DNA from 2 places in the Kitasatospora sp. NPDC056446 genome. Region 1 is predicted to be linked to the other one. Evidence: riboswitches for the same ligand, from Rfam matches in the RefSeq annotation. Region 1 holds a riboswitch; the other holds the start of a gene.
What was found. A riboswitch is a leader RNA that binds a small molecule or an ion and turns the genes downstream of it on or off. The one in region 1 is predicted to bind cyclic di-AMP.
Positions count from the first base shown of each region.

Region 1 (7,426 bases):
GGGAGCGCCTCGCGGGTCATCAGGAAGGTGCCGGTGAGGTTCACCGCGAGGAGCTTGTTCCAGAACTCCAGGGTGGTCTCGTGGGTGTGCGAGGAACGGAGGATGCCGGCCGCGTTGACCAGGACGTCCAGGCCGCCCAGCCCGGCGACCGCCTCGGCGACGCCCGCGACGACGGCGGCCTCGTCGGAGATGTCCAGGACCCGGATGGCGAGGCGGTCCGCGGTGCCGTCGGTGGTCGCGCGGTCCAGGGTCTTCTTCAGGCCGTCCTCGTTGACGTCGACGGCGACGACCTGCCCGCCCTCGGCGAGGATCCGGTGCACGGTGGCCTGGCCGATGCCCGAGCCGCCGCCGGTGATCAGGACGTTCCGTCCGCTGAAGCGCTCCATGGTGGTTCTCCGTTCGTTCGTGGTCTCTCGACCTCAAGAGTCACGGTACGCCCAAGTGGCACGATGTGCCAATAAGTCTCAAGGTGCCATCGGGGCATGTCATGCCGCAGTGGCATGCGCCCGCGTAGGCTGCCCACGTGACCGGACGCCCGACCCTGAACCAGCGCCGCCGTGACGCCACCCGGCTGGACATCGCCCGCACTGCCGCCGCCCTCTTCGCCGAGAAGGGGGCGGAGGCCACCACGGCCGAGGAGATCGCCCTCGCGGCGGGCATCTCGCTGCGCACCTTCTACCGGTACTTCTCCGTCAAGGAGGACGCCGTGGCCCCGCTGCTCGCGGCGGGCGGGCGGCAGTGGGTGGAGCGGCTCGCGGAGGGCGCAGCCGACCTGCCGCTGCGCGAGGCGCTGGAGAGCGCGGCGGTCGCGTCGCTGACGCCGACGGACGAGGCCGGCGTCGAGATGATGCGCTGGACCCGCAGCCTGCTGCGCGACCCGCAGCTGGAGGGCGCCTGGCGGCGCGTCCACGCGGACTCCGAGGTGCGGCTCCGCGCCGTCCTCGCCGAGCGCTGTCCGGCGGGGGTCGACCCGCTGGAGATCCGGCTGGCCGCCGCCGCCGCGACCGCGGCGATCCGGGTGGCTCTGGAGCAGTGGGCCTCCTCCGACGCCCCCGTCGGGGGAGGCCCGGGCTCCCCGCAGGACCTGGGGGCGCGCTGCATGCGCGAGCTCACGGCCGGGCTGCGGCTCTGGGAGCGGGTGGCCTGAGCCCGGGGCGGGGGATCAGCCGAGCCGGCGGGCGGCGGCCGGCAGGGGCTCGACCCCCACGACCCGGCGGATCCGGGTGGGCTCGATGAAGACGCTGACCCGCCGCTCGCCCGGGATGAGCCACTCGTAGCGCTCCACGCCGAGGTACTTCCGTGCGAGGCGGTCCATCTGTCGGCCGGCCTCGTCGCCGGTCACGAACTCCACGGCCCGGCCGTGGATCTGGACGCGGTCGAACGGGTCGGCCGGGTCCGCGTGGGAGAGGCAGACGCGAGGGTCGTGGCGCAGGTTCCGTTCCTTGACCCGGCCGATGGTGGTGTTGAAGAACACCCGGTCGCCCTCCAGGTCCACCCACATCGGGGTGACGTGGGGGGCTCCGTCCGCCCCGGTCGTCGCCACGTACCAGATCCTCGGCTCGCGCACCCGTTCCCTGGTCTCCGCCGTCCAGCCGCCCATCGGCCGCCTCCTCTGTCGGTTCGCGCCGGACCGTACCGGCCTGAACCGGTCTGTTCCCCGGCGGTCGACGGCCGAAGCCGAGGCCGGCGGCAGACGGCCGATGGTCAACGGCGGACAGGCGACAGGTAACAGATGGCAGAGTTCGAAATCTGTTATCTGTCATCTGTTTGCTGAACCCCGTCAGCTGTCAGCCGCCCCTCCCCGCAACCTCCCAGCCGTCGTCAGCGTTCTCCCAGCTGGCGTTAGGGTTGGTCCTCGCGCCCTGGAGGGGGAACCGGGGTGACCACCTCGGATGTCCCCAGCCGAGGGGACTGGAGTTCGAGGCGTGGGAGCAAGTAGGACATGGGTCTGACGAGCCACAAGGTGCTGGCGCTGACCGCACTGATGGCCATCGTGGTGATGGGGGGCACGGTCTGGCTCTGGCCCCGACTTGCCAGGAAGACGTGGCAGGCGGTGCTGGGCCGGATCGGCGCGCTGTTCGCCACCCAGCTTGCGGTGCTCGCCGCACTCGGCTTGGTGGCGAACAACTACTTCGCCTTCTACAGCAGTTGGGACGACCTGCTGGGCACCGGCAGTACCGGCCCGGTGGTGATCCACAACAAGGCGGACGCCTCCGGACGCCTCCTGGTGGAGACGATCGGCCAGGCCTCGGTCAAGGGCGGCGGCGCGATGGGCCGTGAGCCCAGCCAGTCCGGGGAGATCCGCAAGGTCCGGATCGACGGCGCCGTGAGCCGGCTGTCCACCGAGGGCTACGTCTACCTGCCGCCGCAGTACTTCCAGCCGGAGTACGCGCACAGGCAGTTCCCGGCCGTGATCGTCAGCACCGGCTTCCCGGGGATCGCCGAGAACCTGATCACCCGGTTCAACTACCCGGGCGCGGCGCTCAAGCTGCTGCAGGAGGGCCGGATGCAGCCGACCGTGATGATCCTGATGCGCCCGTCACCCGCGCTGCCGCAGGACACCGAGTGCGAGGACATCCCGAACGGCCCGCAGTCCGACACGTACTTCACCAAGGACGTGCCCTCGGCGATCCAGGCCAGCTTCCGGGTCTCGTCCGACCCGCAGGCCTGGGCCTTCATGGGCAACTCGACCGGCGGCTACTGCGCGCTCAAGCTGGCCATGCGCCACCCGGACGTGTTCCCGACCGCCGTCGCCCTCTCCGCCTACTACGACGCCGCCGACGACCCGACCACCGGTGACCTCTTCGGCGGGAGCAAGCAGCGCCGCGACGAGGCCAACCTGATGTGGCGCCTGAAGAACCTGCCGTCGCCGAACGTGTCGGTGCTGCTGGCCGGCACCAAGAAGGGCGACGGCGACTACCGCAGGGAGACCGAGGCGTTCGTCGAGGCGGCGCAGAGCCCGATGAAGGTCTCGTACAGCATGCTGGAGAACGGCGGCCACAACTTCGAGACGTGGAGCGCGCTGCTGCCGTCCTCGCTGGAGTGGCTGTCCGATCACCTCAAGGTGCCGAACCCGGCCGCCTGACAGCGACGCCCGAAACGTACGGGACCCCCGGAGTCGACACTCCGGGGGTCCCGTCGTCACACGGCGTTCAGGGCGTTCGGCCGAGGGCGCTCGGCTCAGGCCGCCCAGCCGGGGCCGTTCGGCTCAGGCCACGCGCTCCAGCGTCCCGGTGTGCAGCTGGCCGACCCGGCCGCCCTCGCCCTCGAAGGTCCAGAAGGCCCGGACGGTCAGCTGCCTGAGGTCCATCACATGGCTGACGGTGATCCCGCTCTGCTCCGTCCAGCTGACGAAGTAGACCTCCGGCGCGACCTCGGCGACGTGCAGCCGCACGTCCTCCCACTGGCCCGCGGACTCGCCGAGGCCCTCCCAGCGCAGCCGGGTGCCGTCGGCCGAGTAGGTGTTGCGGAACGCCGCGCCGTTGTCGGCCCGGAAGACGTAGGTACGGCCGGCGAAGGCGGGCAGGGGCGCGGTCATGGCTGGGCGGGGCCTCGTTTCTGGGCTAGGCGCTTCCGGGTTCGGCGCTCTTGTGCACTGCGGAAGATGTCGGACCCCCAATTTATCCGACCGGGTGCACTCGGTCCGACCTTTGCCACGGTACGGTCCGCCATCGTGCCGTCCGCCGGGGTGTGCGACCGGCACATGGGCACCCGGAGTGCGCCGGTCCTACCGTCCGGCCCATGAGACCAGCCCCCACGAGACCGGCCCCCGCACGGCACGTTCCCGCACGGCACGTCCCCATGCGACGTACCCCCACGAGACGTACCCCCATGCGACGTATCCGCACGCGGCGCGCCCCCACCGCGCTCGCCGTCGTCCTCCTGAGCCTCGCCGCCCTCCTCCTCGGCACCCCCGCGAGCCGGGCGGCCACCGCCTCCCTCACCCTGGAGGCCGCCTTCCCCGCCCCTGGCAACGGCTGGGCCAAGGTCGAGCGCTACCTCGACACCACCCCCGGCTTCCGCACCGAGCAGTTCCCGTCCGACGGGCGCGGCGACCAGGACGGCGCCCGGCGGACGTACTTCGGCACCGGCGAGCCCTCCTCCGGCCGCTTCCTGCTCTACTCCGCCGCCGGCTGGGACACCGGCGGCCGCGCGACCCCCGTCCTGCTGGTCCACGGCGCCAACGACAACGCCGACCGGGCCTGGGCGAACCCGGGGGAGTCCGGCGCCTGCGGCGCGGCCTCCTGCCCGTCCACCGGTCTCGCCCAGTACCTCGCCGGTACCGGCCACCGGGTCTTCGCCGTCGGCTTCGCCCACAAGCACGGCGACAACCTGCTCCAGGCGCAGGCCGTCGGCGACGCGATCGCGCTGATCCGGGCCCGCCTCGGGGTGCCCCAGGTCGACGTGGTGGCCTGGAGCAAGGGCGAGGTCGCCGCCCGGGCGTACGTGTCCTCGGTGCGGCCGTCGTGGGGGAGGGCGTACGCGGGCGACGTGCGCCGCCTGGTCACGCTCGGGGGGCCGAACGGCGGGCTCGACTACGTGTACGCGCACGGCTGGTCCTTCGACCTCGCCACCTGGCCGGCCTGCGGCGGCAGCGCCAACGCGCCGTCCCCGCACCTGTACATGACCTGCTACGGCACGTACACGGCGCAGCCCTGCCTCGGCGTGCTGCCGACCGGCGGGTACGACTGCTACCCGGGCCAGCGCCAGCTGCTCGCCCGCTGGGACGGGAAGTACGGGGTGGACACCACCGCCCAGGACTGGTGGACCACCTACTACGGCGGCCAGGGCTTCTACACCTCCGGCCAGGGCATCCAGGCGGCGATCGACGCGGGCTCGCTGATCGCCCCGCTCCAGCAGGCCGGGATCCCGCCCGCGGTGCGCACCTACCTGCTGGCGGGCGGGTCGGCCGACATCCCGGGCGTGCTCGACGAGAACCGGGGCCCGAGCGACGGGATCGTCTTCACCGCGAGCGCCCTGGACACCACCGGTATCGCGACGGTCGGCGGCACCCGGCTGCTGAGCGGCCTCAACCACCTGGAGCTGGCCTGGGCGCCGGAGGCCGAGAGCCAGGTCGACGCCTGGCTGGGCTGAGGCCGCTCCGCCGAGCCGAACCGAGGCCGAGCCGCACCGACGCCGACGCCGACACCGAGCCGCACCCCACCGCACCGAACCGCTCCACCGGCGCGCGCGAAGTGATCAACTCGGCCGCCACGCAGTGTCGTTGATCGACACCACTGTGAGCTGTGCGACAACCGGCCCGAGACAGTTGTCCGTTCACGTACGGCCTGCCTAGCCTGCAACGGTCGTCCGCCCCCGCGGACCCCGCCGCCGGGACGCCTAGTCCTGTCCACCCGTCGGCGGGTCACCGAGCACCACAGCGGACAGGAGCGGGGGAACCAAGGTCGGCGCCCGGCCCGTGCGCAACCGTGTACGGGCCGAGGCTAGGGGTGAAGCCGCTCCACAGGCGGCCGGGCCAACTGCAGCCCGAACCCGACAGCTAACCTCGCCGGCGTCGCAGAGGTCCTCTCATGCCCCAGCCTGCCGCCCGGCGCCGCGCGCCGCGCCACGCCCGTCCGACCCACCGCGGCCGCAACGCCGCCTTCGCCGCCACCGGGGCGCTCGCCATCAGCGGCGCCGGCCTGCTCGGACTGCCGTCCGTCACCGGTGCCCAGGCCGCCACCGCGCCCACCGTCACCCAGGACCGCCTCGCCCCCGCCGCCATGGTCGCGGGCAAGGCCACCACCGCGTCGCTCGCCCTGCACTCCTCGGCCTGCTTCACGGCGAAGACCGTCGGCGTGGGCGTGCGCGACGCGCGCGGCACCAACCTCGACTTCCCCGGCAACGCCTCCAACGTGCAGATCTGCCCGAGCGGAGTGAACTTCACCAGCGGTGCACGCACCCTGCCCGCCGGGACGTACACCCAGTTCGGCTTCTGGCAGGACCTCGGCGGCGCCTGGCACAACCTGCCCTCGCAGCAGCTGGTGGTCTCGGCCACCGGCACCCCGACCCCGACCCCGACCCCGACCCCGACGGCCACTCCCACCCCCACCCCGGCGCCGACCAAGACCGCCACCCCGGCCCCGAAGCCCACCGAGACGCCCACCGCGACGCCCAGCCCCACCACAGCGCCCAGCCCCACCACGGCCCCCAGCCCCAGCCCGAGCGCCACCGCGAGCCCGAGCACCCCCGCGCCGTCCTCCCCGGTCGCCGGCAAGTCGCTGACCTGGTCCGACGAGTTCAACGGCCCGATCTCCTGGGGCCAGCGCTGGGTCGGCGACAAGAGCACCTCGTACAAGTACGGGAACCACAACCCGGACGACAACAAGCTGGACTGGCTGAACAAGAACAACGTCAGCGTCGCGAACGGGGTCGCCACCTTCACCGCCACCCCCGGCGGCCCGACCCTGGAGAACGGCAAGCAGTCCTGGAACACCGGCTTCCTGACCACGGAGGGCTCCAGCGAGGGCTTCCAGGTCAAGACCGGCGACTACGCCGAGACCCGGGTCAAGCTGCCCGCCGGCACCGGTGCCTGGCCGGCCCTGTGGACCTGGAAGAACGGCAACGGGGAGATCGACTCCTTCGAGTACCACCCCGACAACCCGAACCTGCTGGAGCTGACCAACCACGTCAACCCGGGCACCCCGAAGTACTACACCGACGCGAGCGCCGTCGCGAAGGACCAGTGGGTGACCATCGGCACCTACTACGGCGCCAACTCGGTGGACTGGTACGTCAACGGCGTCAAGGTCCACTCGGACGGCAAGGGCGTGGGCGCCAACTGGTCGGCGTACCTGATCCTCAACCTCTCGGTGTGCGCCGGGCAGTACCACCCCGCGCCGCAGGGGACCGCCCCGATCACCATGGCCGCCGACTACGTCCGCGTCTACCGCTAGGCCCCGCGCCCTCGTGGCCGGGGAGGACGGCCCTTTCCCGGACCGGCCGTCCTCCCCGGTGCCGTCCGCGTTCAGGAACCGGCAGCCGTCTCGACGACCCTGATGTCGAACGGCTGCCGGTTGTTGTCCCCGTCCCGGTCGTCCGCGCTGCGCACCGCGACCGAGCCGCCGACCAGCGTGCCCAGCGGCAGGTCGGGGGAGAGCAGGACCGGGACGAGCGCGGTCGCGCTGCGCCCCTCCTTCAGCCCGGGGCCGAAGACGCAGCGCACCTGCCGGCCGTGCTCCGCGACCTCGCAGTCCTCGGGGAAGTACGGGCCCTCGGGGGTGACGCCCTTCGGCAGGGTGACCACCACCGTGAAGGGCGAGGCGGTGGTGTCCGGGCCCCGGTTGGCGACGAAGGCGTGGATGGTGGTGGTCTCGCCGGGCGGCGCCGGGTCCGGGTCGAGCCGGATCACCTCCAGGTCGGAGTCGGACGGCGCGGCGACCACGACGGGCAGGGTGGACGCCCCGACCACCGCCGGCAGGACGGA
Region 1 is NZ_JBHTRF010000006.1:57,942-65,367, forward strand. It holds gene ACFQ6N_RS06010 (SDR family NAD(P)-dependent oxidoreductase) at 1-386, opposite strand, end outside; gene ACFQ6N_RS06015 (TetR family transcriptional regulator) at 524-1,147, shown strand; gene ACFQ6N_RS06020 (PPOX class F420-dependent oxidoreductase) at 1,163-1,600, opposite strand; gene ACFQ6N_RS06025 (alpha/beta hydrolase) at 1,943-3,085, shown strand; gene ACFQ6N_RS06030 (phenolic acid decarboxylase) at 3,209-3,538, opposite strand; gene ACFQ6N_RS06035 (esterase/lipase family protein) at 3,832-5,094, shown strand; cyclic di-AMP (ydaO/yuaA leader) riboswitch at 5,364-5,530, shown strand; gene ACFQ6N_RS06040 (hypothetical protein) at 5,532-6,896, shown strand; gene ACFQ6N_RS06045 (hypothetical protein) at 6,968-7,426, opposite strand, start outside.

Region 2 (7,426 bases), on a different contig from region 1:
TGCACCGACTCGTCGTAGTCCTCCTCGCGGTCCTCGACCAGCCCGTCGGTGTACACCAGCAGCGTCTCCCCGGCCGCCAGCCGGTCCACCACCAGCGGGTACGGCTGCTCCGGGTCCACGCCCAGCGGCGGCCCGCCCGGCAGCTCCAGCTCGACGGCCCGGGCGCCGGTGGTGATCCGCACCGGCGCCGGGTGCCCGGCCCGGGCCGCCGTCAGCTCGCCGCCGGCCGGGTCCAGGGTCAGGTAGAGACAGGTCGCGAACAGCTCGGTGTCCAGCTCGGACAGCAGCCGGCTGGTCCGGGCCAGGGTGGCGGCCGGGTCGTGCCCGTCCGTCGCGTACGCCCGCAGGCCGCTGCGGAGTTGGCCCATCACGGCGGTCGCCTCGGCGTTGTGGCCCTGGACGTCGCCGATCACCAGCCCGATCCGGCCGTCCGGCAGCCGCAGCAGGTCGTACCAGTCGCCGCCGATCTGCATGCCCTCGGTGCTCGGCAGGTAGCGGGCGGCGCTGGCGATCCCGGGCAGCCGGGGCAGGGTGCGCGGGAGCATCGCCCGCTGCAGCTCGGTGGCCCGGTGGTGGTGGGTGTCGTACAGCCGGGCCCGCTCCAGGGACTGCGCCAGGATGCCGGCGAACGCCGAGTACAGGGTGCGGTCCTCGCGGCTGAACGCCCGCTCGGCGGCGAAGGTGATCAGGCAGGAGCCGACCTGCTGCCCGGAAGCGACCAGCGGCAGCACCGCCCAGGCGGCCGGGGCGAGCGGGTCGCGCCGGGCCCGGGCCGCGGAGGGTTCGCTGAACAGCGGGGCGGACCGGGTCAGCGAGCGCTGCATCACGTCCGCCGACAGGTCCGCCAGACGGGTGAGCTCGGTGCGGCGCGGGCCCCCGTAGACGGTGTGCGAGACGGGCAGCAGTCGCCCCTCGTCCACCAGGTCGAGGACGATGCCGGCGGCGCCCAGCGCCGGGCGGGCGATGTCGGTGACGGCGGTGGTGACGTCCCGCACGGTCACCGCCCGCGACAGCGCCCGGGTCAGCGCCAGCAGCAGCGCCGTCCGGGCGGCGGCGGGGGAGCCCGACTCCTGGGCGGGCGGCCGCTCCCGGTGCCCGACGTCCGCGAGCAGCCCGGCGATCCGCACCGGCCGCCCGTGCACGTCCAGCATCACCTCGCCGGACTCCTCGACCCGCGCCACCCGGCCGCCCCGGCGCAGCACCCGGTAGCCGATCCGGTAGTGCCCGCCGGTGGCCAGCGCCTCGGCGAGCGCCGCCTGGACGTCCGGCAGGTCCTCGGGGTGGACCAGGCGGTCCAACTCGGGGGCGGAGCCGTCCGGTGAGACCGGCCGCCCGGTGACCCGGAACGCCGCGATGTCCCAGTAGCTCTCCCCGGTCACCAGGTCGCGCTCGAAGGCCCCGTGCCCGGCCGCCCGGACGGCGAGCGACAGCAGCGGATGGGCCGGCCCGGCGGGCCGGCCCGCGTCCGCCCCGTCGGTCCCCGCCGCCGGGCCCTCGGACGACCGGACGCCGTGCGGCGGGCGGGCGTCCCGCGGCAGCCGGGCGTCCGCGTGGTCGAGCAGGTGGGAGAGCCGGTGCCCGCAGGCCTCGGCGATGGTCTCCAGGACGTCCAGGTCGCGCCGGGGCACGGTGCCCCGGTGGGCCAGCGCGAGCGCGAGGACGCCGACCGGCCGCTCGTCCACGACCATCGGCAGGGTGATCACGGCGATCATCCCGGTGCCCATGCCGGCGTTCCGGTTCGGGTAGTCGACGCTGATGTGCTCCGGACCGAGCAGGTACGGGCGGCGCAGCCGCAGCGCGATCGCGGCGGGCAGCTCACTGTCCGGGTCGACCACGCCGTAGCGCTCGTGCGCCCACTCCGGCAGCCCGTGCGAGGCGGTCAGCCGGAGCATCCCGGTGGAGTCCAGCAGGTAGAGCGCCGAACCCTCGCCGGTGATCCACCCCGGGCCCTCGGCCAGCACGGTGCCGAGCAGTTCGGCCGCGCTGGTGCAGCCGAGCAGCAGGCGCACGCAGCGCATCGCGCTGCGCGTGGTCGGGGCGCCGAGCGGCGGCGGGGTCCGGTCCGGGGTCCGGGGCCGGTCCGCCGCCTGCGTCCGGTCCGCCGGCCGGTTCTCGTCCTCGGAGGGGGGCACTGATTCTTAATACCCCATTTCCCCAGGCGGTGACTGATGACCGAGCCGCCGCACCAGCACCAGGGTCCGGTCGTCCGCGACGTGCTCCGCCACCGTGTGCACCAGCCGCCGGGCCGCGCCGCGCACCGACTGCTGCTGCGTCCGGTGCGTGCGCACCACCGGCTCGGCGGCGGCCAGCAGCCGGCCCACCCCCTCGTCCAGGTCCCGGCCGGGCACCTCCACCAGGCCGTCGCTGAACAGCAGCAGTGAGTCGCCGTGCCGCAGCCGCCCGGACACCGCGGGGTACGGCGCGCCCGGCACCAGGCCCAGCGCCGGGCCGCCGTGCTCGGACGGCTCCCAGCCGTCGCGGCGGCAGTACCGCACGGGCGGCGGGTGGCCCGCGTTGAACAGCCGGTAGTGCCCGGTCGCCGGGTGCAGCGCCAGGTGCACGGCGGTGGCGAAGTCGTCCTCCCAGCCCATCCGGACCAGGTGGTCGTTGGCGGCCGGCAGGAACGCCTCCGGCGGGACCCGGCCCAGCAGCATCGCGAAGGCACCGGACAGGTGGGTCGACCGGGCGGCCGCCCGGCTGCCCTTGCCCGACACGTCCACCAGCACCAGCTCCAGCAGGTCCTCCTCCGGGCGGTGCGCGCACAGCAGGAAGTCCCCGGAGAACGAGGCGCCGCCGGCCGGGGCCAGCGCGCTGTCGAAGTGCCAGTCCAGCAGCCGCTCCGGGAGCCGGGCCAGCGCGCGGTTGTGCTCGGCCAGCTCCAGCAGCATCGAGTCGCCCTGGGTGCCGCGCAGCCCCAGCCGGTGCCGGAACCGGTTCGCCGCCAGCACCGTCGCGCCCGTCAGGCCCACGACCACCGTCACCCCCAGCCGCACCCCGTGCGGGTCCTGCACCGCCGCCCCCAGCAGGCTGCCCGCCAGCGCCACGCACACCAGCACCAGCAGTTGGCCGCGCCGCAGCACCAGGCCCCCGCCCACCACCGGCAGCACCAGCGCCGACGGCGGCCACCCGTACGGCAGCAGGATCGGCAGCACGCCCAGTGCCGCCGTCACCCCGAGCAGCACCCCCAGCGCCAGCCGTCCGGCCCGTATGTCCCCGTCCAGCAGCCGCCCGTACCACCGGCGCGCCCTCGCTACCAGTGCGGGCACCTACGACCTCCGGCCACGGGGGCGGTCCCCTCATGACCACCGATCAGACCGGCCACACTAACCCGTCCGCGGCCGGGCCCCTCCGCCGACCTGCGGGGCGCCGCGCGCGGGAGAAGCCTTCGGGCCCGGCTTCCCGGCCGCCGGTCCCGGGCGGCCGCCGGCCCGCCCAGGGCCGCCCGTGCCTCCCCGCGCCCGGTGCGGCGCGGGAAGTCGGCGGGCCCGACTTCCGGTGTCGCGGGCCCGGGGCCGTCGTCGAAACCCCCCGACTGCGGGCCGCCGCGCCCCGGCCTCCGGCGGGAGGCGGCCCCTCTGCTCTTCCGCGTTGCGATGCCCGCGCGCCGACGATCGAAGACGGGCCCTACGCGGGCCAGTTGCGCAGGCCGGTGGTGAGGGTGGCGATCAGGCGGTCCTGGGTGGTGGCGAGGTCCTCGGCGAGTTGGAAGGCGCCGGCGGCGGTGAGGGAGGCGAAGCCGTGGGCGAGGGAGCGGACGGTGCGGGCGGCGTGGACCGCCTCGGAGCCGTCGAGGCCGTACTCGCGCAGGACGGCGATGATCACGCCGACGAGCCTGGCGGCCGCCCCGGTCAGGTCGGCGTCGGGCTGCGGGGCCTGCGGGAGGGCGGTGTAGCGGTGGGGCCGCTCGGTGGCGTACGCGTGGTAGGCGCGCAGGACGGCGGCGACCGCGTCGTCCCCGCTGCGTCCGACGGCGGCGTCCGCGAGGCGGTCGGCCAGTTCGTCGGTGACCCGGACGGCGATCAGCCGCCGGAGTTCGGCGAGCCCGCCGCTGACGTGCTTGTAGAGGGAGGGGGTGGCGACGCCGGCCCGGGCGGCGACCGCGGCCAGGGTGAGGGTGTCGGCGCCCTGTTCGTCGATGAGGGCGAGGGCGTGGTCGACGACCTGGTCGGGGGTCAGTCCTACGCGGGGCATGGTTCGGGTCTCTCCGTACGGAAGCGGGGGGGGGCGTCGGTCTGGCGCGTCGGGGTGGGGCGAGTGGTCGGGCGTGTCGGTGTGTGGGGGCCGGGCGTGTCGGGGTGTGTCGGGTCGGGGCTGGGGAGGCCGGGGGCGGGCGGTCGGCTCAGGCGAGTCCGGCGAGGAAGGGCAGCAGCGCGTCGGCGGTGGCCCGCGGGTTGTCGGCCATCGGGTAGTGGCCGGACCCCTCGATCATCGCCTTGCGGGCGCCGAGCGCCGCGGCCTGCCGGTCGGCGACGAGTTCCGGCTTCGGGAAGTCGGGGTCCTTGCTGCCCATGACGACCAGCGCCGGGCACCGCACGGCCGCCGTCCAGCCGGTCGGCGAGGAGTCCCCGCCGACGTACCCGCGGGTGGCGGTCTTGCGGCCGGGCGTGCGCAGGGCGGCGACCAGGCCGTCGACGTACCCGTCGAAGTCGGCGGGCTTGGCGCCGGGGAAGGCCATCCGGCGCAGGTAGAAGCCCCAGAAGGCCGGCCAGTGGACGAGCGCCGCGCCCATCAGGCCCATGGCGCCGCGCATCAGGGCGCCCGGTTCGGGGTTCTCGACGAAGGCGTCGATCAGGACGATCCCGGCGACCCGTTCCGGCGCGTCCCCGGCGGCCTTGACGACGGTGGCGCCGGTGTAGGAGTTCCCGGCGAGGACGGCGCGCGGGATGCCGAGGTGGTCGAGCAGGGCGAGGACGTCGTCGGCGAGGGCGGCCGGGCCGTAGTCGTCCCAGGCGATCGAGGACTCGCCGAAGCCGCGCAGGTCCATGGTGACGACCCGGTGGCCGGCGGCGGTGAGCAGCGGGCGGAGGTGCCGGTACGCGGCCCGGCTGTCGAGCATCCCGGGGAGCAGGACGACGGGGGCGGCGTCGCCCTGGTGGGTGCCGTCGTCCGGGCGGGTGTCGTCGAAGGCGATCCGTCCGCCGGGGACGTCCAGGTACCGGGTGCTCGGGGTGGTGGCGTTCATGGTGGGCCTCCTCGGTCCGCCGCTGCGGGGCATCGGCGAATACTGCCGATAGCCATAAAGCTAAGGCTAATAGCCTTAGCCGTCAAGCACTGGTACCGACGGCGGGCCGCGCGCGCCTCAGACCCCGTCCGCCCGGAACGGGTCGTGCTCGCTCAGCAGCTTCTCCAGGCGGGCCTGGTCGACCCGGCTGACGATCTCGTTGGACTCGTGCCGGTCCCGGATCACCTTCGCCAGGGTGAACGCGGAGGTGACGGTGTAGAGGAGGCCGATCCCGAGGAAGGCCCGGGTCCATCCGCCGACCGGCAGGTAGGCGATCCCGACGGCGAGGGCGGTGCCGGAGAGGGCGAAGGAGAGGATGGCCTGGATGTAGTACGCGGCCGTGGTGCGGTTCTGCATCGGTGCGCTCATGGCGCCAGGATGCGGCCGTGCGGGCGGCTCGCACATGAGTAGGAGTACTCAGATGGAGTGCTCGGATCGGGTGCCCCGGTGAGGGGTCGTTCGTTGACGTCCGATCACGTGTTCCACAGCCGTCCCGGACGGATGGCTTGGAATCAGGGCGTCCTAGGATTAACGTTTGATAACGCAGCGCGGTCGTCAACGCCGTACCCAGACGGCACCGTGCGCCGTCGCCTAATCCCGCAGACCGGCCTCCGGGCAGGTCAGGGAGCCGGGGAACCACGTTCCTTGGGGTGAATCGGCGGGGCTCCGGCCCGGCCGTAGGAGACCTTCCTGCTCCGAACCCGTCAGCTAACCCGGTAGGCGCGAAGGAAGGAAAGGAGCGCGCCTCCGTGGCGTCGACGCACACCCCGGCACACCCGGCCGGCCCCGCAGCCGGTACCCGGCTCCTCGACCACCCCGGTACGGACGGCCCCGAGTTCCACGGCCCCGGACTCCTCGGCCCCGAGGCCGAGACCAACCGCCACCGGATGCCGCGTCAGACCCGCGGAGCCTCCCCACTGCTCGGCGTCACCGCCGTCGCCGCCACCCTGGGCGCCACCGGCTTCGCCTCGGCCACCCCGGCCGCCGCCCCCGCCGTCGAGAGCCCGGACGAGACCCCGGTCGCCCTCGCCGCCGACCCCGGCCTCGCCCTCGCCGCCCGCATCCAGCAGCAGGCCGACAGCCAGCGCACCGCCGCCGAGGAGAGCGCCCGGGTGCAGGCCGCGCAGGAGGCCGAGGCCAAGGCCGCCGCCAAGGAGGCCGAGGCCAAGCGCGCCGCCGAGGAGGCCGAACGGGCCCAGGCCGCCGCCCTCACCCTCCCGGTGAAGGACTACCGGCTCTCCGCCCACTACGGCCAGAGCGCCCGCTACTGGGCCAACCTGCACACCGGCCTGGACTTCGCCGCCGACACCGGCACCCCGGTGTACGCGCTCGGCCAGGGCACCATCACCTCGGCCGGCTGGTCCGGTTCGTACGGCTACCGGATCGTCGAGACGCTGCCCGACGGCACCGAGATCTGGTACTGCCACCTCTCCTCGATCATCAAGGGCACCGGCAAGGTCACCTCCGGCCAGCAGATCGGCAAGGTCGGCGCGACGGGCAACGTCACCGGCCCGCACCTGCACCTGGAGGTCCGCCCCGGCGGCGGCGCCCCGGTCGACCCGGAGCCCTGGCTCCAGCAGCGCGGCCTCAACCCGTAGCGAAGGCCCGGGAGCCCGAAGCCCTGAGAGTCCCGGAAGCCCGAGAGCCCCCGGCCGCACACGCGGCCGAGGGCTCTCCGCTGCGCCTCAGTCCTCGGCGGGCAACTGCGCCAGGTACGCGTCGATCTCCTCCTGGCCCGGCTCCGGCGCCAGCTCCGGGAACTCCTCCAGCAGCAGCCGGGGCAGCCCGGGCACCGTCCACTCCCCGAACAGGTCGAGCGCCACGGCGACCGCGGCCTCCTCGAACCGCCCGAAGTCCCCGGCCAGTTCGTCCGGCATCGGCCGCCCGAGCGCCGTCAGCTCGGCCAGGTTGCGGTAGCTGCGCCGCATCAGGCCCTGCTCCAGCAGCCGGCGCGCGCCGTCCGTGGCCATGCCCACCGACAGCACCCGGCCGGGCCCCCAGCCCCGCTCGTCCGGCTCGTCCAGCCAGCCCGCCGGTGCCAGCGCCTCGAACGCGGCCAGCCGTTCCTCCTCGGCGAGCCCGCCGAAACCGGCCAGCCAGTCCCGCACCGCCTCCGGGTCCGCGACGTCCACCCCGTACGCGTGCAGCAGCAGCGCGTACAGCCGGGGCCAGGTCACCAGGTCGGCGCGGCGCAGCAGCCCGGCC
Region 2 is NZ_JBHTRF010000003.1:221,193-228,618, forward strand. It holds gene ACFQ6N_RS03615 (SpoIIE family protein phosphatase) at 1-2,132, opposite strand, end outside; gene ACFQ6N_RS03620 (PP2C family protein-serine/threonine phosphatase) at 2,139-3,266, opposite strand; gene ACFQ6N_RS03625 (TetR/AcrR family transcriptional regulator) at 3,625-4,191, opposite strand; gene ACFQ6N_RS03630 (alpha/beta fold hydrolase) at 4,340-5,182, opposite strand; gene ACFQ6N_RS03635 (YiaA/YiaB family inner membrane protein) at 5,300-5,590, opposite strand; cyclic di-AMP (ydaO/yuaA leader) riboswitch at 5,800-5,958, shown strand; gene ACFQ6N_RS03640 (M23 family metallopeptidase) at 5,971-6,819, shown strand; gene ACFQ6N_RS03645 (hypothetical protein) at 6,907-7,426, opposite strand, start outside.
Region 2: it holds a riboswitch for cyclic di-AMP, as region 1 does, so the genes downstream of both, ACFQ6N_RS03640 (M23 family metallopeptidase) here and ACFQ6N_RS06040 (hypothetical protein) in region 1, are expected to answer to the same signal.